DNA from 2 places in the Affinirhizobium capsici genome. Region 1 is predicted to be linked to the other one. Evidence: riboswitches for the same ligand, from Rfam matches in the RefSeq annotation. Region 1 holds a riboswitch; the other holds the start of a gene.
What was found. Region 1 has a riboswitch for cobalamin ahead of AC0JZ1_RS19705 (DUF1636 family protein). Riboswitches for the same ligand answer to the same signal wherever they lie in the genome.
Positions count from the first base shown of each region.

Region 1 (11,022 bases):
GCAAGCGGCGTCCATTCCACCGCCAAGCCTTCCCGCAGTGGCAGGTTCAAGCTGCGAATATCGACTTCCAGGGAGATGGCACTTTCCGCCGTCAAACCGCGCACCTGCAAATTGCCGCGTTGGGAAATGTCGAGAATGCCATTGCCATGACGAATGGAAAGCTTGCAGATTTCTGCCAAATCTCGCGGCGAAATCCAGTCCATCAACGCCATGCGGGAAAGCAGCCCATCGCCGGTTTGCATGGGCGCATCGAGTGCGGGACAAGCGCCGCGCGCCATATCAAGCGCTGCCGCATTCATGAGCGTGCCTTTCGGCTGGCGGCGACATGAAGCATTTCCAGATCACGGTCCGCAGAATTGCGCCTTGGATGCCAAAGACCCCGGCGACGCGCCGACATCAACCGGTCTGCGATGGAGCGGGCGGCTTCCGGGTTTTGGTCGAGAACAAAATCGCGTACCCGCTCATCGGCGATATAGGCATCGTAAACGGCTTCAATCAGGCTCTGCTGCACCAGTTCGGTGGTTTCGGCAAAGCCAACCAGCCGATCCACCGTCTCGGCAAATTCCGAAGCGCCGCGTGGCCCATGGCGCATCTGCCCTTCAATGAAACGTGGATTGACTGCCCGTGCACGAACCACGCGAGTGATCGCCTCCGCAAGCGAACGCGCGCGTGGTTTTTCCGGGTTTGTCGTGTCGAGGGCAATCAGGTCTGCCTTGCTGCCAAGGGCTGCCATTGCCGCCGCAAAACCACCGATAAAGGCAACATCACCCGATCCATCCAGAAGATCGCGGCCCGGATCATCCCCCGTATGCACCAGCAGATCGGCATCCTTAACCAATGCCTCGAAACTGTCGCCCGCATCGAATGCCTCACCCTCTGCACCGCCAAAGGCGTGGCGGGACATGGAAAGATAGGACCGGCCCAGTTCTTCGCGGCTTTGCCAGTTTCCATCAGACAGTTTTTCCTCGATCCCCGACCCATAAGTGCCGGGAGCGGAACCGAAAATGCGAGCAGGAGCGCCAGCCTGGGTGGTGGCAAGTTCTGCCAGCGGGTTATCCCCCGGTGCTTCATGCACGCGGCTTGCGATTGACCGCGTTGCCATGTCGATCAGGGCAATCAAAGTGGGAAACATATCGCGGAACAGGCCGGAGATGCGGAACGTAACATCCACGCGGGGACGACCCAATTGAGCTGGCGACAGAACTTCGATGCCTGTGACGCGACCGGTCGCCGGGTCTTGAACCGGGCGAGCGCCCATCAACGCCAGGCCCTGGGCCACCTCTTCACCGCCGCTGCGGAGTGTTGCGCTACCCCAAAGATCGATAACGAGACGTTTTGGCCAATCGCCGTGATCCTGAAGATAGCGCCGCAACACCTCGTCCGCCGCCCTCTGCCCCATTTCAAAAGCTGTTGAGGTCGGCATGGTGCGGGGGTCGGATGTGTAAAGATTGCGCCCTGTTGGCAGCACATCCAACCTGCCTCTGGAGGGCGATCCCGAGGGTCCGGGAAGAACATGGCAGCCATTCAGAGCATTCAGTAGCGCTTTTCGCTCAGACTGTGCGCTCTCCAGCCGCAAGATTTCTGTTTCATCCGGTTCCGAGCGCCCGAAAATGTGCTGGCCATCCTTGATGGCAAAATCCTTCAGGTCGCAGAGGAAGGCGTCGATCCGTGCCAAAGCTGTATCAGGATCATCAGAGCGGCTGACGCCTGCTTCTTCTATCAGACCGACCTCGTCGGCGGTTTCCACGATGAGCTTTGCAAGCCGGTCGCGGCGGCGTCGATCAAGCCCATCAGCCTGCGCATATTCATCCACCAACTGCTCAAGCTTCTGCTGCTGGGGCGAGAGGCCCGCACCTACCAGCTTGGGAGGAATATGCCCGATGGTGAGCGCCGCAATACGCCGCTTGGCAACTGCCGCTTCACCGGGATTGGAAACGATGAACGGGTAGATGACCGGCAGATTGCCCGTGACGATCTCCGGAAAGCAGTTGCGGGAGAGGGCGACATTCTTTCCTGGCAACCATTCGAGCGTACCATGCGCGCCAACATGAATAATGGCTTGCGTCTTGATGACGTGCTGCATCCAGAAGCCGAAGGCCAGAAGCGCATGGGCCGGAGGGCGTGTGGGATCATGATAATCCGTGCGCCGGTCCGCCTCGCGCCCACGATCCGGTGCGAGCGCCACAGTGACAGAACCAAAGCGGGCGGCACGAAAGCAAAATCCCTCGGCACTAGATCCTTCGTCGGCTAACGGATCGCCCCAGCATTCTGTGACGGATTGTCTCGCAGAAACCGGGAGGTCATCAAAAGCGGTATGATATTGGTCTATCGGCAGGTTTTCAGACCCTCGTAGAACCCGGTCCAGAAGCTCAGCGGAGGATACGGGGATGTCAGCGACATCATAGCCGTTGTCACGCAGTTCGATCAGCATTTGACGGGCGCTTTCCGGCACGTCCAGTCCAACTGCATAACCTGTGCGACCATCCGCGCCGGGATAATCCGGTAGGATAATGGTGATCCTTCGCTCTGCCGCTGGCGTGGCATAAAGGGCGAGGTGTTTTTCAATCCGGGCAGCGACGGCATCGACGCGATCCGGCTCTGGCCGGTTGCCAAAGCCCGCAAAGCCGTAATCCGAACCTGCTTCTCGCTCTGCCTTGAACGAGATAACACCAGAGAGCAGACGTCCATCCAGCTCCGGCAGAACAACGTGCATGGCAAGATCAGAAGGCCCAAGTCCACGCTGGTTTTCGTCCCATGCTTGCCGCTTGGTTGTGGCAATCACCGCCTGAAAAACCGGAACGCCCAACTGGTCAAAAAGTGTTTGCCCATCGAGATCCGCTTGGCTGGCAAAAGCCGTTGCGGTGATGATGGCAGCAGGGATTAAAGGCTGAAGCTGCTGTTGAAGGATGAACAGTAGATCGCGTTCCTTCAATCCGGGAACGAAAACGGGTAGAACGGCAATGCCGCGCTGCTCAAGGTTCTCCGTCAGCGCATCGATGGGTTCGATATCGCCAGCCAGAAGAATGGAGCGATAGAAAAGCAGCGGAACCAGTGGTCTCGAACCGCGGCTCCCCAGCGCCCTATCCAGCGAAACGACGCCTGCTCCGGGGCGATAAAACCCCATTCGTGGCAGTTCTTGCGCCTGCTCTGGTATCTGGTCCTCTCGCTTTGCCTTAGCGATAAGTCGGCTAACGAGTTTGCCAAGGTTATCTGGTCCGCCTGAACGAAAATAGGAGAGGAGAAGGGCAATCTCAGCGGCATCAACCGTTGAGGACTCTGCGAGCCGCTCATCGCTTTCGCTGCATTCACCGGGAAGGAGAATGAGGCAGATGCCGCGTTCTTTCGCTTTTCGAGCCAGTTCATCCACGCCGTAGCGCCAGCGGTCATAGCCGCCCAGAATGCGCACGAGCAGAAGCTTGGCGTGACTTGCCACTTTGTCGATCCACAGATCGATGGACATGGGATGGCGAAGATCGCTCAATTGGGCGAGGCGAAGGCTCAAGTTCCCCTTCACCTCATTGCGTTCCCATGCGGCAGCGATGCCGTTCAGGTCGCTATCCGTGAAAGACAGCACCACCACATCCCCCGGCGTCTGGTTCAGATCGACCGGTTCTATCAGATCGTCCAGAGACGAGGATGTGGTGGCGAGAATATGCATCAGGCGGCCAGAAGCTTCCCGATTTTTTCGGCATCAATGCCCTTTTCACCAATGATCACCAAACGCGAACGGCGCGCTTCGCTGGCAGCCCAGGGCCGGTCGAAATAGTGGTTCACACGGGGCCCGACCGCCTGCACCAGAAGGCGCATCGGCTTGCCGGATACTTCCACATAGCCCTTGATCCGCAGCACTTTTTCCGCATCCGTCACATCGGCGATGCGCTTCGTCAGTTCTTCCGGGCTGGCAATGGCCGGAATATCGAGAACGAAGCTGTCGAAATCGTCGTGCTCGTGATCCAACTCGTCGTCGTGGTGGGTCTTGCGGTTTTCGATGTCGTCTTCCACGGCCAGACCCAGGCCAATGAAGATGGTCGGATCGATCTCGCCGTTCTGCGAATTCACGATACGAACGGCGCGGGGAAGATGCGCTTCCACATGCGCATGGGCCTTAGCAAGATCGTCAGCTGAAAGCAGGTCGGATTTCGTCAGGATCACAAGATCGGCGCAGGCGATCTGATCTTCGAAAACTTCTTCGACCGGATCGTCGTGATCAAGCGATTCATCTTCTGCCCGTTGAGCGGCCAGTGCTTCCATATCGTCTGCCACGCGGCCTTCCGCAAGCGCCAGCCCATCCACTACGGCGACAACGCCATCCACGGTCACACGGCTTTTAACACTTGGCCATTGGAAGGCCTGAACGAGTGGCTTTGGCAGTGCAAGGCCAGAGGTTTCGATCAGGATGTGATCGACCTTTGGCTCCATAGCCAGAATTTTGTCGATCGCAGGCACGAAATCATCCGCTACTGTGCAGCAGATGCAGCCGTTTGCCAGCTCGATGATGTTGTCTTCCGGGCAGTTCTCAATGCCGCAGCTTTTCAGGATTTCGCCATCGATGCCGACATCACCGAACTCGTTGACGATGACCGCGAGCCGCTTGCCCTTGATGTTTTCCAGCGCATGGCGCAGCAACGTCGTTTTGCCAGCTCCAAGAAACCCGGTCACGACGGTGCAGGGAATGCGGGTGAGGGTATTGGTCATGAAATCGGTCCTTCAAATCTTCGAAAATCGAGTGGGCATCGGTGGAATGCGGGCAATCATGCCGCGTTTGAGAGCATCGGGTCGTCCCTTCCACGGCATCAGCCCATCGGAAGAACAGGCGAGAAGACGGGCACCTTCGATGAGGTCAGAGCCGGAATCCACGTCAAGCTCGCCAAACACATAAGACCAGCCATCTTCGCGTTGAATGGAAGCGCTTAAGGCACGCTTGCAGTTGGCGAGGCAGGCAACAGACACCACGTCTATGCCGCGCTCAGCCAGAGACATCGTATGCGCTGCGAGATTGGCACCGTCACGCTGTGCATCGACGGCTTCAGTTCCGCTGCGGCAGGTTTCGCAGACATGGATGGTAACCCGAGCTTGCGCGGCAACAGGTTCGTCCGATTGATGTTGCGGCTGGAAATCCAAGACGCACCCCTTCATCTCAAAAATTGTCATGGGGTGCAGGCGCGCGCAAGCCAAGTGCATGCGTGCCTTTCATACTATCCCTGCCGGAGCACCCCGCCCGGTTGGACCATTCTTCAAGACGGCAGGTCTCCTGGCTCGCGGTTTACCCCTGGCGCTACCTTCCCGAATTGTCTTCAGTGGCATGATGCGCTGGGTTTCCCGCAGATCCTGCGGGGGCCGCTTACAGTTGCGGGGGCAGCCGTGGTTTAGGCATATACCGCACCACGTTCCCTCTTAGCTTTCCCCGTTGCCGGGAAAAGACCGTCTTCTTCACTATGCGGTTGAACGGCAGCATGTCAATGCCGCGCGGCGCGTCAGTTTCCGTGGGGCATTGTCGCAAGGCTGGGTTTGGCTATAGTCCCGCGCGTTGAGACGAGAGAGAGATGAGGCAGGCCGGATGAAAAATATCGAGGAAAGCGAAGCGGAGCGGCATCGGCGCAAAATGGCCAACCGAAAAGCCGTCCAGGATGCGGAAGTTGCTTCGAAAACCATTGAAAAGGGCCTCCTCATTATCAACACGGGTCCGGGCAAGGGCAAGTCCACCGCAGCTTTCGGGCTGGGGCTTCGTATGCTCGGCCATGGCCGGAAGATCGCAATCGTTCAGTTTATCAAAGGCGCGTGGGATACGGGCGAGCAAGTGGCGCTGGAAGCCTTCGGTGATCGCGTGATCTGGCACACCATGGGTGAGGGTTTTACCTGGGACACGCAAGATCTGAAGCGGGATGTTGCAGCCGCCGAACGTGCTTGGGAAAAGGCGCTGGAAATGATGGCGCTGCCGGAAGTGGGCCTTGTCATACTCGACGAGTTGAACATCGCGCTCCGCTACGAATATCTGGATTTGGATAAGGTTGTTGCCGAGCTGTCGTCGCGCCGTCCGGACCTGCATGTGATCGTAACAGGCCGTAACGCCAAGCCTGCGCTGATTGAGGCGGCTGATATGGTGACCGAGATGACGCTGGTGAAGCATCACTTCAAGGCAGGCGTGAAGGCGCAAGCCGGGATCGAATTCTGATGGCTGGTGGGCAAGCCAAAGCTCTGATGTTTCAGGGAACGGGTTCCGATGTCGGCAAGTCGCTGATCGTTGCCGGTCTTGCGCGTGCCTTCGTAAACCGAGGCTTGCGCATCCTGCCCTTCAAGCCGCAGAACATGTCCAACAACGCGGCGGTCACGGCAGATGGTGGCGAGATTGGCCGGGCGCAAGCGCTTCAGGCGCGTGCAGCCCGCGTGCCGCTTTCTGTTCACATGAACCCGGTGCTTCTGAAACCGCAAAGCGAAGTGGGCGCGCAGCTGGTGGTGCAGGGTAAAGTGGAAGGCAATGCCCGCGCCGCGGAATATCAGCAAATCAAGGCAGGCCTCATGCCGCGCGTGCTTGAAAGCTTCGCACATCTCAAATCCCGAGCCGATCTGGTGCTGGTGGAAGGGGCGGGCAGCGCCTCTGAAGTCAATCTTCGCCGTAACGACATTGCCAATATGGGCTTTGCCCGCGCAGCGAATGTACCGGTTATCCTGATTGGCGACATTGATCGGGGCGGTGTCATCGCAAGTCTTGCGGGAACGAAGGCCGTTCTTGATCCCCAGGATGCTGCGATGATTGAAGGCTTTATCGTCAACCGCTTTCGGGGCGACCCAAGCCTTTTTGATGAAGGCATGCGGATGATCCACGGTTTCACCGGCTGGAATCCCATTGGTCTTTTGCCGCATTTCGCCCAAGCCTCAAGGCTTCCAGCAGAAGATGCGCTGGCGCTGAATTCTAAACCGGAGCGGAAGGCTGGGGCAAAAATCAAAATTGCTGTGCCAATCCTGCCGCATGTTTCCAATTTCGATGATCTCGATCCACTGGATGCGGAGCCGGATGTGGAGTTGGTTCGCATCCGCCCCGGCAATGCCCTGCCTCGCGATGCGGACCTCGTGCTTCTGCTCGGTTCCAAGGCAACGATCAGCGATCTTCAGGCCCTGAAATTTGCTGGCTTTGATATCGATATCAAAGCCCATGTGCGGCAGGGCAAGCCCGTAATCGGCCTTTGCGGTGGCTACCAGATGCTAGGAAATTCGGTGGCTGACCCGGATGGTGTTGAAGGTCCGGCAGGGGCAGTTGAGGAAGGCCTTGGATTACTCAATGTCAAAACGCGATTGAGTGGAGATAAGCGTCTGGAAGCCGTCTTCGGCACCACTAGCGATGGCATTAGCTGCTCCGGGTATGAAATGCATGTCGGAGAAACGACTGGGCAGGATTGCACTCGCCCGTTCGCGACGATCCAAGGCCGCCCCGAAGGTGCGGTTTCTGCCTCAGGTCTTGTATCCGGAACCTATGTGCATGGGCTTTTTGCCGATGATGAGCAAAGGTCTGCCTGGCTTACCCGCCTTGGCGGGGTAGAATCCCGCATGGATTATGAGCAGGGAGTGGAAGATGTGCTAGACCTGCTGGCCGCGCATCTGGAGAAGCATCTGGATATCGATGCCCTGTTTAAAATAGCGCGGTAGGAACCGTCGCGATCAAGCCGAACAGGATGAGCAACAAAAGATCAGCCGTTCGGGCAAGCGAAAGAGCGCGGCGAATATCGGCAGCATTGGCCTTTCGCCTCCCGCCTTCGCCCATGAAATGATCGTCAACCAGTGTGCCGCCATAGACGCGCGGTCCTGCCAGCGCGAGGCCCAAGGCGCCCGCCATGGCCGCTTCCGGCCATCCGGCATTAGGGGATTTATGTTTGGAGGCATCGCGTTTCACAGCCTCCCATGCCTTCAAAGCTGAGGCTCCGGGTGTGGCGAGGGCGGCTGCCACGAAGAGAAGCGCGGTGAGGCGGGAAGCGGGCAGGTTGACCAGATCATCGAAGCGCGCCGCTGCCCAGCCATAGGCGTGATAGCGTTCGTTCTTGTGGCCAATCATGCTGTCGGCTGTGTTTGTTGCCTTGTAGGCGGCGCCGCCAGCCAGCCCTAAAAGCCCAAGCCATAAGGCTGGTGCGGTGATGCCATCGGAGAAGTTTTCGGCAAGGCTTTCAATCGCGGCGCGGCAAACACCCGCTTCATCCAATTGATCCGGGTCGCGGCCCACGATCATCGATACAGCCTTGCGTCCCGCGGCAAGTCCACCCGTTTCAAGGCCAATGGCAACAGCTTCCACATGCTCTTCCAGGCTTTTTTGCGCCAGAAGACTGGAGCCGAGAATGGCGACCACTACAAAACCAAGCGGCAGCAACAGCAGGATGCTTTCTATGATGCCGCAGACCGTAAAAGTGAACGCCAGCAGCAGAATGAAGCAGATTAACCCATTGCGGCGGCGTGTTTCGAAATTGCTGTTCTTATCGTTGAAGCGCGTCTCAAGTTCCGAAATGAGCTTGCCAATCCACATCACGGGATGGCCAATCCGTGCAACAAGCCATTGCGGATAGCCAAAGAGACGTTCAATAAGCAGGGCGAGAAAGGCGATTGAAAAAGCCATGGTGAGCGCAATGGATAGTATTGAGGGAAACGCAATCGAACATGGGGGAAGTCTTTCCCAGGCCGCACGCGCATTTCCCAATGCGCCTCAGCCTTGGATCGATCTCTCCACCGGCATTAATCCGCATTCTTATGCGTATTCTCCGCTACCTGCCACCGCTTTCTCACGACTGCCAGAACCCTCGCTTCTCAACGAACTCTGCATCGCTGCTGCCCGTGCTTACGATGCCATCTCTGGCAATCATATTGCCGCAGCGCCAGGAACGCATTTGTTTCTGCCGATGCTGGTGGAAACGGTATTTGCAGGGCGGGTGCGCGAAAATCTCACTGCCGCCATTTTGTCTCCCACCTATGCGGAACACGCCAAGACCGCTCAATTGCTAGGATTTGAAACAAGGCAGGTGAGGGATCTGTCAGCGCTTGAGGCTGCGGATCTGGCCGTTGTCGTTAACCCGAATAATCCTGATGGCCGCATGATCGCGGATGAGGCCCTGCTGGCGCTTTCGCACTCCCTTGCGGCGAGGGGCGGACTGCTGATCGTGGACGAAGCCTTTCGCGATGTGATGGACGAGCCGTCTTCGCTTACGCGCCATGTGCATTCAGGACTTGCGGTCCTGCGTTCTTTCGGCAAGTTCTATGGCCTTGCTGGCATAAGGCTGGGCTTTGCCGTTGCTGCACCGGTTCATACGCAGCATCTGCGCCATCTGGTTGGGCCTTGGGCCATCCCTGGTCCAACACTTCACATCGGTCTTGAGGCTCTGGCTGACGAAGCATGGCAGACAAACATGCGGCAGCGTTTGGTCCAGGATGCTGAACGGCTGAATGCTCTTCTTTCCCAAGCCAGTTTACCAGTCGTCGGCGGAACAAGCTTGTTTCGCTATGTCGAGCATGAACAGGCTATAGACATACATCGAGCTCTCGGTGAGGCAGGTATTCTAGTGCGGCGATTTGCGGAAAGGCCGCGTTTCCTGCGTGTCGGCCTGCCAACGGAGAGCGAATGGGAGCGGGTTGAAGACGCTCTTTGCTCTAAAAAATGGCAGTCTTAAAATTTATGCAAAGGTTGGCGAGGGAGCACCTTTCGGCTAGGGTTGATGCTCCGTAATGCCATGAACAGGTGAAATTCCCATGCCCGCAGCCAGCCATAATCTTCCCGAGGTTTTCGACAGGATCGATCAGAAGCGGGAGGTGTTTCTGGAATTGAGCGACAGGGTCTGGGCTACGCCGGAAACCTGTTACATGGAGGTTCAATCTGCTGCTGCGCATCGCGAAATGCTTGAAGCGCAGGGCTTCCGCATCACGGAAAACGTAGCAGGTATTCCGACTGCAATGATCGGAGAGGCTGGTGAAAGCGGCCCAGTCATCGCTTTTCTCGGAGAATATGACGCACTTGCGGGTCTCAGCCAAAAGGCAGGCCTCACGCATCATGAGCCGATGGTTGCCGGCGCAAACGGCCATGGTTGTGGCCACAATCTTCTAGGGTCGGCCTCCCTCCTGGCAGCCACAGCGCTCAAAGATTGGTTGGAAGCAACGGGCACGCCCGGCCGGGTACGTTATTACGGTTGCCCGGCGGAAGAGGGTGGCGCAGCCAAGGCCTTTATGGTGCGGGCAGGCGCATTCGAAGACGTCGACATCGCCATCTCCTGGCATCCGAGCAATTTTGCAGGCGTGCAGCGCGAAACCTCGCTGGCCAATTGTCGTGTCGATTTTACCTTTACTGGTCGCGCTTCTCATGCGGCTGCCAGCCCTGAGCTTGGCCGTAGTGCACTCGATGCCGTGGAACTGATGAATGTTGGTGTCAACTATTTGCGCGAACATATGCAGCAGGATTGCCGAATTCATTATGCGCTTCTGGATGCTGGCGGCATTTCGCCTAATGTGGTGCAGGCCCACGCCAAGGTGCGCTATGTTATTCGTGCGCCAGAGCTTGCCGGTCTGTTTTCCCTGATCGAGCGCGTGAAAAAGGTCGCGCAAGGTGCCGCCCTGATGACCGAGACCTCCGTTGAAAGCACAACTCTTGCCGGTGTATCCAACCTCATCGTCAACACGCCGCTGATGGATGCGATGCAGGACATATGGGAAAGCCTCGGCACCCCCGAATTTGACGAGAAGGACCTAGCCTTCGCGCAATCCATTCAGGCAACATTGTCTGCCGAAGATATCGCCGCAAGTTGGGCACAGGAGCGGCTGGAACAGCGCGATCTGGCACTGCCGGATTTCATTCTGCCACGTCATAATGAGGTTCGCCAAATGGGCGGCTCCACGGATGTGGCCGATGTCAGCTGGGTGGTGCCGACCGTGCAGGCCTATGGCCCGACGCTCGCCATCGGCACGCAGCTTCACACATGGCAGGTGGTGGCGCAGGGCAAGAGCCCGCTGGCGCATAAGGGCATGGTAGCGGTCGCCAAGGTGATGGCGGCAACCGGCCTT
Region 1 covers NZ_CDRNXD010000007.1:311,396-322,417, reverse strand. Annotated here, with positions in the region: gene cobG (precorrin-3B synthase) at 1-299, opposite strand, end outside; gene cobN (cobaltochelatase subunit CobN) at 296-3,658, opposite strand; gene cobW (cobalamin biosynthesis protein CobW) at 3,658-4,695, opposite strand; gene AC0JZ1_RS19705 (DUF1636 family protein) at 4,708-5,121, opposite strand; cobalamin riboswitch at 5,225-5,441, opposite strand; gene cobO (cob(I)yrinic acid a,c-diamide adenosyltransferase) at 5,558-6,172, shown strand; gene AC0JZ1_RS19695 (cobyric acid synthase) at 6,172-7,641, shown strand; gene cbiB (adenosylcobinamide-phosphate synthase CbiB) at 7,625-8,596, opposite strand; gene cobD (threonine-phosphate decarboxylase CobD) at 8,607-9,641, shown strand; gene AC0JZ1_RS19680 (M20 family metallopeptidase) at 9,721-11,022, shown strand, end outside.

Region 2 (11,022 bases), on a different contig from region 1:
GGCCCGGTAACGAAGCGGACCGCATGAGGAATGACGAGGCCGACAAAGCCGATTGCGCCGACAATGCTGACAAGCGTAGCGGTCATCAGTGCCGTTGCGAGAAGCAGCAACACGCGAACGCGCCGGACCGGAATTCCCAACGAACGGGCGGCATCCTCACCAAACGTAAAGGCATCCAGAGCTCTCGAGTGCCAGAGGCATACCAACAACCCGCCGCTGACCACGACTGCTGCTGCCACCACATCCGGCCAACGAACGCCAGAAAAACTTCCAAGCAGCCAGAACATGACACTGCGGGCCTGTTCGGCATTCGCTGACGTTGAAACGATATAGGATGTCAACGCGCTGAACAATTGCGACGCAGCTACGCCCGCAAGGATCGTCCGGTCTGCAGACTGCCTCCCACGCGTCAACATGATCACGAAGAGAAAGGCCACGAGAGCGCCGCAAAATGCGCCAACGGAAAGCGATATCGTGCCTGCGCCGATGCCAAGCAGCATGACGGCGACAGCTCCCGTAGAGGCTCCAGCGGAAATGCCCAACACATAGGGTTCAGCCAAGGCATTGCGAAGCAGCGATTGAAGAATGGCACCGGACAGTGCCAGTCCCGCACCGCAGAACGTCGCCAAAAGCGCTCGGGAAAGCCGATAGTCCCAGATCACGCCATCCTGTATTCGCGGAATGACGACCGCACTTAGACCGAGACGATTGGTCATCGCAGCAATCACGGTTGCAAAGGGAATAGTCATCTCACCGATGGCAACCGCAGACAGAATGGCGACAGCGAGAGCCATCAACACCAGCACACCAACAATCACCATCAAGCCAGTTCTGGCGCGCCTCATGGTTCACCCTGCCCGAAGGACTGGGTCACCTTTCTGAATAGGCAAGCTAAAGCCACTTTAGTGCTCCAACCCGAACTGATTGATTGCCTTTGCCAGAACTTCAATTCCGTCAATGGTGCGGAGTGTCGGGTTCATGGATTGCGCATCCATCATGACAAAGCGCTTCGCTTTCACCGCCGTCATCTGACTTGTCACCGGATCTGACTGGAGAAATGCCAGTTTTACGGCAGGATCGTCCGCAGGGTAGCGGCGGCGGTCCATGGTGGCGATGACGATGACAGCCGGATCAGCCTCTGCAATGGTTTCCCAACCAACAAGTGGCCACTCCTCTTCCGTCGAGACAACATTGCGCGCACCAATGCTTTTCAGGATGTAGGCTGGAGCACTATTCTTGCCTGCGATGAAGGCATCGCCCTTCGTTTCCTTGCTGGAGAACCAGAATACGATTGGCATGTTCTTGGCCTTTGCGCCCGCAATGCTTGCCGTCGCCTCTGCTTCACGGACCTTCAGGTCCCTTATCAATGCCTGACCCTTGTCCTGCACATCGTAGATTTTCGAAAGCTCATCAATCTCGCGATAGATGAGATCCATCGTGAAAAGCTCGGCACGTACACCATCGCCCCCATTTGTATTCGTTTTGGCAACGCAATCGGCTGGCGAAATATAAGTATTGATACCAAGATCGTGAAACTGCTCACGCTTGCCAACGGAGCCCATGGGGCCAACGTGCCATTCGAATTCCGCTGTCACGAGATCAGGCTCCAACCCAACAACGGATTCAAAGCTTGGATCGTTATCCGCCAACCGCTTGATATGGCTGTTGGCCTCTGCAAATTGCGGAAGCACAGGTCCGACCCAAACGGCGGTTCCTGCAACCTTGTCCGCCAGGCCCAGCGCATAAAGCACCTCCGTCATACCCTGACCGATGGAAACGGTCTTCGACGGCGCCTTCTCAACGGTAATTGTACGGCCGCAGTTTTCAACCGTCAGCGGATATTGGGTGGATTCAGCCGAAGCCAAGCTTGGCAGTGCCGCAACAAAGGCGGCGATCAAGGCAATTCTCATATCCTGTCCTTTGAATAATCAGGTTCATAGGCAGGACTACGCCGCGCCATTGCAATGGCGTGCGCAAAACGGGCGTGCGAAATTATCGCATGCAACATCGATCTCTCTCCCTGCCGGAGCCCCTCGTCCGGATTTGGTTCGTTTTGCCACGGCAGGTCTCCTGACTTGCGGCTCTGACGCTGCCCATCCCTTCCCGATCCGAGGATCAGTGGTCATGATGGATTGCTTGCCGCTTACAGTTGCGAGGGCAGTCCCGGAATAGGTTCAGATGAACCTCACCGTGTTCCCTTTTCATCTGCGGATGCAGAACCGTAGCGACCTACTGTTAGGGGCGGCGCGGACACTTGTCCAGAAGCTTTCGCGGACGGTATGCAGATTAGACTTGCCTTCTTTCTTTGATGCTCCTTCTCTGGCAAGCCAAGTGGAACGCGTACCCAACGAGGTCAGGCGAATGAAGCACCGGAATTTCCTGAAAAGCCTGTTCAAAGCGGCCGTTGACGCAGCAGACCCCAGTAACGGCCTTTCGAAGTTCCTCCCCTCACCGCCTAATAATGGAAAAACGGTTGTTGTCGGTGCAGGCAAGGGTGCAGCACAGATGGCTGCGGCGTTCGAAAAGCTGTGGCCCGCCCCGCTGTCTGGCGTCGTCGTTACTCGATATGGCTACGGCTGCGAAACGAGGCAAATTGAAGTGGTGGAAGCCGCCCACCCGGTACCCGACGAGGCAGGGCTTAGAGCGACTGAGCGTGTTTTCTCAGCAATAACTTCGCTTGACGCCGATGATCTGGTGATCGCGCTCATCTGTGGCGGTGGCTCGGCTTTGCTACCCGCCCCGCCGGAAGGTCTTACTCTGGCCGATGAAATTGCGCTGAACGAAACGCTGCTTGCATCCGGTGCGCCCATTTCCGTAATGAACACCGTGCGCAAGCACGTCTCTCGCATCAAGGGTGGAAGACTGGCGGCAGCGACAAGGGCGCGGGTGGTCAGCTTCATCATTTCTGACATTCCGGGCGATAATCCCGCCCATGTCGCCTCTGGTCCCACGATTCCGGATGGATCGACCCGGCAGGACGCAATGGAAATGGTGGACCATTTTCGCCTTCATCTGCCGGAGAATATTCTGGCCCATCTCCGCTCAGCCGCCGCTGAGGCACCGAGGCCGGATCATCCGCTCTTTTCGCGCAACACACACCACGTTATCGCGTCGGCTGGTCTATCCCTGGAGGCGGCAGCTGGTGTCGCGAAAGCGAAAGGCTTTACGCCCTACATACTGTCGGATTCGATGGAGGGTGAAAGCCGCGATATTGCGCTTGCTCATGCCGCTCTCACTCGCGAAATTTTAACCAAAGGCCGCCCCTTTAATCGGCCTGCTGTTCTTCTTTCGGGCGGCGAAACAACTGTCACCCTGCGATCCAAGCAAGGTAAAGGCGGCCGCAACAGCGAATTTGCGCTTGCTCTTGGTCTGGCGCTCGAAGGGCAGAGCTTCAACGCGCTCGCAGCAGACACTGACGGCATCGACGGCTTCGGTGATCATGCGGGCGCTTTTTGCGACGGCACGACGGCTACGCGCCTGCGCGAACTTGAGCTCGATGGAAGGCATTACCTCGCGCAAAATGACAGCTTCGCCGCTTTTGATGCTCTTGGTGACCTCTTCGTTACCGGCCCAACGGGTACCAATGTCAATGATTTCCGCGCCATCATCATCGATTAAACCTAGGCATTGTTGCACTCACTGCAATACGCAATGAATTTTGTAGCCGATAGTCGAACCGCACCATCCAGACTATCTTCGCCGTCTAAATGCCTGAGGCCGCGAGCGCCCGAGAGACAATGCCGACGGAGAAAAGTCATGGAAAACCAGCACGAAACCGGACTGCATCATGTGACACTGATCACGCGGCGCGTTCAAAACAATGTGGATTTCTACGTTGGTTTCCTGGGTCTGCGTCTCATCAAGCAGACGGGTGGCTTTGAGGATAGCCGTCAGCTCCATCTGTTTTATGGTGACCGTACTGGCTCTCCGGGCTCAATCATCACATTTCTTGTGTGGGAGGACGGTTCGCCTGGGCGGGTTGGTAATGGGCAAGTCTCCGAAGTCGCATTCTCTGTTCCAATCCACAGCATCGGAAACTGGATGACGAAAGCGCTCTCCCATGGGCTGCGTGTTGAAGGGCCTGTCAAAGAGTTCGGCGAAACCGTATTGAGGCTCAAAGATCCGGACAGCGTCATCATTAAACTGGTCGGCGCAAATTTGCCCGCTTCAGCAGATGATGATGCCATTTCGCGGTTGAGGGGGGTTACGCTCTTGACCGAAAAACAGCCTGAGAGCATCGCATTCCTTGGCAAATTTGGATATCGCGTTGAGCAACGGACAGGCAATACGACGCGCCTTCGCTCCGACACCGACATCGTCGATATTCGCGATGCTACCGGATATGTTCCGGGCATCCCCGGCACCGGCACAGCGGATCATGTCGCCTTTCGCGCGCCCACAGTTGAGGCCGTCGCAGAGATGAAGCACGAATTGGAAGCAGATGGCTCCGGCGACATCAATTTTCATGACAGGAAATACTTCACCTCCCTCTATGTTCGGGAGCCAGGCGGGACATTGATTGAGTATGCGAGCGACGAACCAGGATTTTTGGTGGATGAAACCGAGGGGGAATTGGGACGGACGCTCTTTGTGCCCTCAAGCGATCCCGCGGAAATTGCCGCACAGCGCGTTCTGCTTCCGCAGTTCTCCCGCCCGGGTGAGCCTCGTCCACCCCATAGGGACCTACCATTCATCCATAGGCTTTGGGTGCCGGATGATCCCGATGGCAGCACATTAATCCTGCTCCACGGGTCGGGCGGCGATGAAACCGATCTTATGCCTATAGCGAACCGCGCTGCCCCCCACGCAACCCTCATCGGTGTGCGAGGCCGCGCCACCGAAGAAGGCGCACCTAGATGGTTTCGCAGACTGCCGGAAGGGCTATACGATCAGGCGGATATCGAGGCTGAGGCAGAGGCTTTTGAAGCTTTCGTGGACGGCGCGGTTGCGGGCTATGGGATTGATCGGGATCGGCTCGCCTTCATCGGCTACTCGAACGGTGCAAACTTTCTCACCGCCGTTATGGCACGGCAGCCTGATGCTGTTGAATCTGCGGCGTTACTGAGGCCGATACCCGTGCTGGAGGACTGGCGGGCAAGGTCTATGGTGGGGAAAAAGGTTTTGGTGGTCTCCGGTGGGAATGACCCCTTCATGGAAAAAGCCAGGCTGCTGCAAGACATATTGACAGCGAATGGGGCGATCGTGACCCCGACGCAAATCGTTGCAGATCATGCTCTGGTTAAGGAGGACGCCGCAGCTATCGAGGAATGGCTCCGGGCAATCAAAATCTGAATGCGTGAAAGGGCCGCTGTCGACAGCGGCCCTAATCGCTTTTATCAGCTGTTCTTTTCTGCCTGGCGCACTTCATGCTCTGCCTTGCCCTTCGTCGCGGCACTGGACCCTTCATTGGCATGCGCATCCGGTCCGGCGGTGATGACGCCGCGATCCGGGTTGTCCTTAGCCGCCTGCGGCTTACTCTGCTCGTTGCTCATCGAAATCTCCTCTTGGTTTCTTAAGTTCAACGACCTGCTGTCTGGCTTGGTTCCTCTTTGACTTATCTCTTCCCATAAAAAAACCTCCCCCGGCAACACCGGGAGAGGCTGAACAAAACCCTTAGGCGGAGGGGCTTAGTTCAGATCGAAACGGTCGGCGTTCATCACCTTGGTCCAGACGGCAACGAAGTCCTTCACGAACTTTTCCTTGTTGTCGTCCTGGGCGTAGACTTCCGCATAGGCACGCAGAACCGAGTTGGAACCGAACACCAGATCAACGCGCGTTGCTGTGTGCTTGACGGCACCCGTCTTGCGGTCACGGATTTCGTAGGTGTTGCTGCCGGTTGGTACCCAGCTATAGGCCATGTCCGTCAACGTTACGAAGAAGTCGTTGGTCAGCGTGCCTGCACGGTCTGTGAAGACGCCGTGCTGGCTGCCACCGAAATTGGTGCCGAGCACGCGCAGGCCACCAACCAGAACCGTCATTTCGTGAGCGGTCAGGCCGAGAAGCTGTGCACGGTCCAAAAGCATTTCTTCCGGGCTGACAACATAGTCCTTCTTGACGAAATTGCGGAAACCGTCAGCCAGCGGCTCAAGCGCTGCAAAGCTGTCAGCATCGGTCTGGTCTGCCGTTGCGTCGCCGCGGCCTGGCGAGAACGGAACGTTGATAGAGTAGCCCGCAGCCTTGGCAGCCTGTTCCACGCCATAGGTGCCAGCGAGAACGATAACGTCAGCAACGCTCGCACCGAATTCCGCGGCAATCGGCTCAAGAACAGCAAGAACCTTTGCCAGACGCTCGGGCTCGTTGGCCGCCCAATCCTTTTGCGGAGCAAGGCGAATGCGAGCACCGTTGGCACCGCCACGCATGTCGGAACCGCGATAGGTACGTGCGCTGTCCCAGGCTGTCGCAACCATATCCGAAATCGTCAGGCCCGACGATGCGATCTTTGCCTTCACGGCAGCAACGTCGTAATCCTTGCGGCCAGCGGGAACCGGGTCCTGCCAGATCAGGTCTTCCTTCGGCACATCCGGTCCAATCCAGCGCGCCTTCGGCCCCATATCGCGGTGAGTAAGCTTGAACCAGGCGCGGGCAAAGGTTTGCGAGAAGTAGTTCGGGTCGGCCATGAATTTCTGGCAAATGGCGTTGTAGGTTGGATCAACCTTCATAGCCATATCGGCGTCAGTCATCATCGGCATGCAGCGGATCGAAGGATCTTCAACATCTGCCGGCATATCTTCTTCTTTGATGCTGACAGGCTTCCACTGCCACGCACCAGCCGGAGACTTTGTCAGCTCCCAATCATGACCGAACAGCATATCGAAGTAACCCATGTCCCACTTGGTCGGGTTCGTCGTCCATGCACCTTCGATGCCACTCACCACCGTATCGCGGCCAATGCCTCGGCCCTTGGTGTTCATCCAGCCAAGACCCTGGAATTCAGCGCTTGCTGCTTCTGGATCTGCACTGAGGTTTGCCGCATCGCCATTACCATGCGACTTGCCGATGGTATGGCCACCAGCCGTCAAGGCTACGGTTTCCTCATCATTCATCGCCATGCGGGCGAATGTTTCACGGATCTGAGCTGCGGTTTTCAGCGGGTCGGGGTTACCGTTAACGCCTTCCGGGTTTACATAGATCAAACCCATCTGGACAGCTGCCAGCGGGTTTTCCATGGTCTCTGGCTTGGTAACATCTTCATAGCGGTTGTCAGAAGGTGCGAGCCACTCCTTTTCCGAACCCCAGTAGATGTCCTTTTCAGGATGCCAAATGTCTTCGCGACCGAATGCAAAGCCGTAAGTCTGCAAACCTGCGACTTCGTAGGCAACCGTGCCGGAAAGAACCATGAGGTCTGCCCAGGAAATCTTGTTGCCATACTTTTTCTTGATCGGCCACAAAAGGCGGCGGCCTTTATCGGTGTTGACGTTATCCGGCCAGCTGTTCAGCGGCGCAAAACGCTGGTTACCAGTGCCAGCACCGCCACGGCCATCGGCCAGGCGGTAAGAGCCGGCAGCGTGCCAGGCGACACGGGCAAACATGCCCACATAGCTGCCCCAATCCGCTGGCCACCAATCCTGGCTCTCGTTCATCAGAGCGCGAAGATCGTTCTTCAGCGCTTCAACGTCGAGCTTCTTGACTTCTTCACGATAGTTGAAGTCCTTGCCAAGCGGATTGGTCTTGGTGTCGTGTTGATGCAGAATGTCGAGGTTCAGCGCGTTCGGCCACCAAGCCGTAACCGGCTTGTCAGATGCAGTATTACCACCGTGCATGACCGGACATTTGCCAGCCGAATTTGTTTTGTGTGCGTCCATAGCGTCCTCCGACGAGCTTCATTCAAGCTTGAATTCACATATTGTACGAACTTCAAATGGTTGGCCGCATCGTGGCGGCGAACAACTGCATTACGAACTTCTTTCAATGGCGCACCGCTATCAAACGAGTTCCATAAATTCCAATTGTATCTTCTAACCACTGCGATATGTAGAGGTTATGAATGGCCTTACTATGAAACACCTTCGTTACTTCGAAGCTTTGTCGCGGTTGCGCCATTTCGGACGCGCGGCAGAAGCGTCTTCAATTTCTCAACCTGCCCTATCCGTGCAGATTCGAGAATTGGAAGACCTTATCGGGGCACCTCTTGTAGAGCGTGGTAGTCGCCAAATTCGCCTTACGGGGCTAGGAGAGGAGTTTGCCGAACGCGTGCGTACCATTCTACACCTTGTGGATGACCTTGGCGATTTGGCTCGAACGGCGAATGGCCCGTTGCGCGGTCGTCTGAGGCTAGGCGTCATACCAACTGTCGCACCCTACCTTTTACCGGATGTCATAAAAACCTTATCTTCAAACTATCCTGGTCTCGATCCACGCCCTCGCGAGGCGATAACGCAGCGCTTGATCGAAGATTTGATGGAAGGGCGCCTGGACCTTGCAATCGTTGCACTGCCCGTTTCAGAGGCATCACTCGAAGAATTCCCGCTTTTCGAAGAAGAGTTTGTGCTCGTGCGCCCAAGGGAGGATGAGCACAAGCCGGTTCCGAGTTCAGACAGACTGCAGGAGATGCGTCTCCTGTTGCTGGAAGAAGGTCACTGTTTTCGCGATCAGGCTCTTTCTTACTGCAATATCTCGAACGCACCGCCACGGGATTTGATGGAAGGCAGTTCTTTGTCCACGCTTGTCCAAATGGTAGGTGCAGGTATTGGTGTCACTCTGGTGCCGGAAATGGCGATCCCCATAGAAACACGCTCTGCAGATGTGTCGATCTCTCGCCTCGCTGAGCCTAGACCCCGCCGTCGCATCGGCATGGTGTGGCGGCGAACAAATCCGCTGTTTGCATCATTCTCTCAAATTGCCGATGTTGTTAAGCAAGTGGGCTTGCAAAAGCGTTTTACTGAACGCTAAGAGAGAAATACACAATCCAGGGATGAGGCCCTGGGTGAATTAACTTGCATGCTTTCTATAATCCTTTAGAGGAAGCTGACTTATCACCGCTCCAATAGATATTAGATACGCTGCATATGAGTAAATTTGGTCTCGATACAGACTCTGGCAGCAGCAGTAGCGAGCAGGCCAATATTCTTTTGGTGGAAGATTCCGCATCGCTGATGAATCTGATGCGCGACAAGCTTGAGAACCGCCTCAATGCTGTCGTTCATTGTCAAAAAACTCTTTTTGATACACGAAAAACGCTTGAGACACAGAATTTCACGCTGGCGATTACAGGGCTTACATTACCTGACGCTCCCAACGGAGAGATTTTGGACTTACTGGCGGAGAAGAATGTTCCCACAATCCTCTTCTCCTCATCCCTGGTAGAAGATCTTGCCAAGAATTATGCCGCACGTCGATTGATCGACTACATTGTCAAAGAGAGTCAATCCTCTATCGACCAGGTGGTATCTGCAGCGGCGAAAATCATAGAGAACCGCTCCGTCTCCATTCTTGTGGTGGACGATATGAACATCATGCGTTCAGATCTGGTTGGCTTTCTGACGCGACAGAATTTTCGTGTTCAGTCAGCTACCACCGGACGCTCGGCCCTTCAGATCATTAAGGATGATCCCTCCATAGAGCTTGTCCTCACCGATTACTTCATGCCCGATATGGACGGGTTTCAACTGACGAAAGAGATCCGCGCGCGCCACGGCTCGGACAAAATCAGGATTATTGGTATATCCTCGTCTTCGGATCGGCATCTCTCGGCGTCTTTCCTGAAAGCAGGCGCGTCCGACTTCCTCTACAGGCCCTTCTTCCCCGAGGAGCTGCAATGTCGGATCGATAACAACGTCGAGACGCTGTTGCAGTTAAAGCGACTGCGATATCTGGCGGATCGCGACCCGCTAACGAGCCTGTTCAATCGCAGGGCGTTTTTTGAACGTGCGTCGAATTACATGGCGCAGCTGAAGCAGCAAAGCGAAAGCGGTTCCATTGCCATTCTCGACATCGACCACTTCAAGCGGATCAATGACACATTCGGGCACGAAACCGGCGATCGAGTACTGAGAACCATGGCCTCGCTGCTGCGCGAGGAGGAACAGCAACGCGGCGTGGTGCCCGCCCGTCTGGGCGGGGAAGAATTTGTGCTTTTATTTCCCGAGCGACCGCCTGAAGCTGCACAAAAACAGGCCGAAAACCTGTTGAAGCGGGTTCGTGCTCACGCTTTTGCATCGCCGGAGGGCGTGTTTCACCTCACTGCTTCCATGGGCATGGTGGCACTGGTGCCAGGAGAAGCGCTCGACAATCAGCTCAATGGTGCCGATCAAATGCTCTACATGGCCAAGAAGAACGGTCGAGATCGAATTTGCAGCGATCAATCGCTTGAAGACTTCATGATCTGACCACGATCGATCAATTCGTCGCTGGCATAGATGACGCGAGTGGATCTGTAATGTAGAGGCTGAGGTGAGACAGACGTCCAGAATGTTTGAACGACGGTGTCGACACAGGCGGGATTGAGCACCGAATGAGAAAGACTGTGGCAGTTGGTAAATTTGATACTCCGGGCGAAATGGGATTGACGCTGGCGGAAAGCCTTGCAGGCCGCATTCGGGATAAAGTCGTTTCAGGCATCCTCCCCCCTGGCAGCCATCTTTCGGAAGTTGCACTTTGTGAGGAGCTTGGCGTTTCGAGAAACACTCTTCGGGAAGTTTTCCGCCTTCTCACGAAGGAGGGGCTGTTGAAGCACGAGGCCAACCGCGGTGTCTTCGTCAGTACCCCCAGCATGTCCACTATCGTCGATATCTACAATCTGCGCCGAATGATTGAATGTCAGGCGCTGGCGCAGGCCGATCCGCGACACCCCGCGGTGATAAAGATGCGGGCCTCCGTGGAAGCAGCCATTGCCCATCGGCAGAGCGGCCAATGGCTGAATGCGGGAACCGATGACATTGCCTTTCACGCGGCGATTGTCGAACTGGCAGATAGCCCAAGGCTCAACGCCTTCTTCGCACAGATTTCGCTCGAACTCAGGCTGGTTTTCGGGCTTCTGCGAGATCCGGAATATCTGCATGCACGTTACGTGGATAAAAACCAGCT
Region 2 covers NZ_CDRNXD010000002.1:114,280-125,301, forward strand. Annotated here, with positions in the region: gene AC0JZ1_RS00610 (FecCD family ABC transporter permease) at 1-845, opposite strand, end outside; gene AC0JZ1_RS00615 (ABC transporter substrate-binding protein) at 903-1,910, opposite strand; cobalamin riboswitch at 2,044-2,239, opposite strand; gene AC0JZ1_RS00620 (glycerate kinase type-2 family protein) at 2,362-3,618, shown strand; gene AC0JZ1_RS00625 (VOC family protein) at 3,757-5,292, shown strand; gene AC0JZ1_RS00630 (hypothetical protein) at 5,337-5,492, opposite strand; gene katG (catalase/peroxidase HPI) at 5,628-7,802, opposite strand; gene AC0JZ1_RS00640 (LysR substrate-binding domain-containing protein) at 7,981-8,889, shown strand; gene AC0JZ1_RS00645 (GGDEF domain-containing response regulator) at 9,006-10,325, shown strand; gene AC0JZ1_RS00650 (GntR family transcriptional regulator) at 10,451-11,022, shown strand, end outside.
Region 2: another riboswitch for cobalamin. It lies ahead of AC0JZ1_RS00615 (ABC transporter substrate-binding protein); the one in region 1 lies ahead of AC0JZ1_RS19705 (DUF1636 family protein).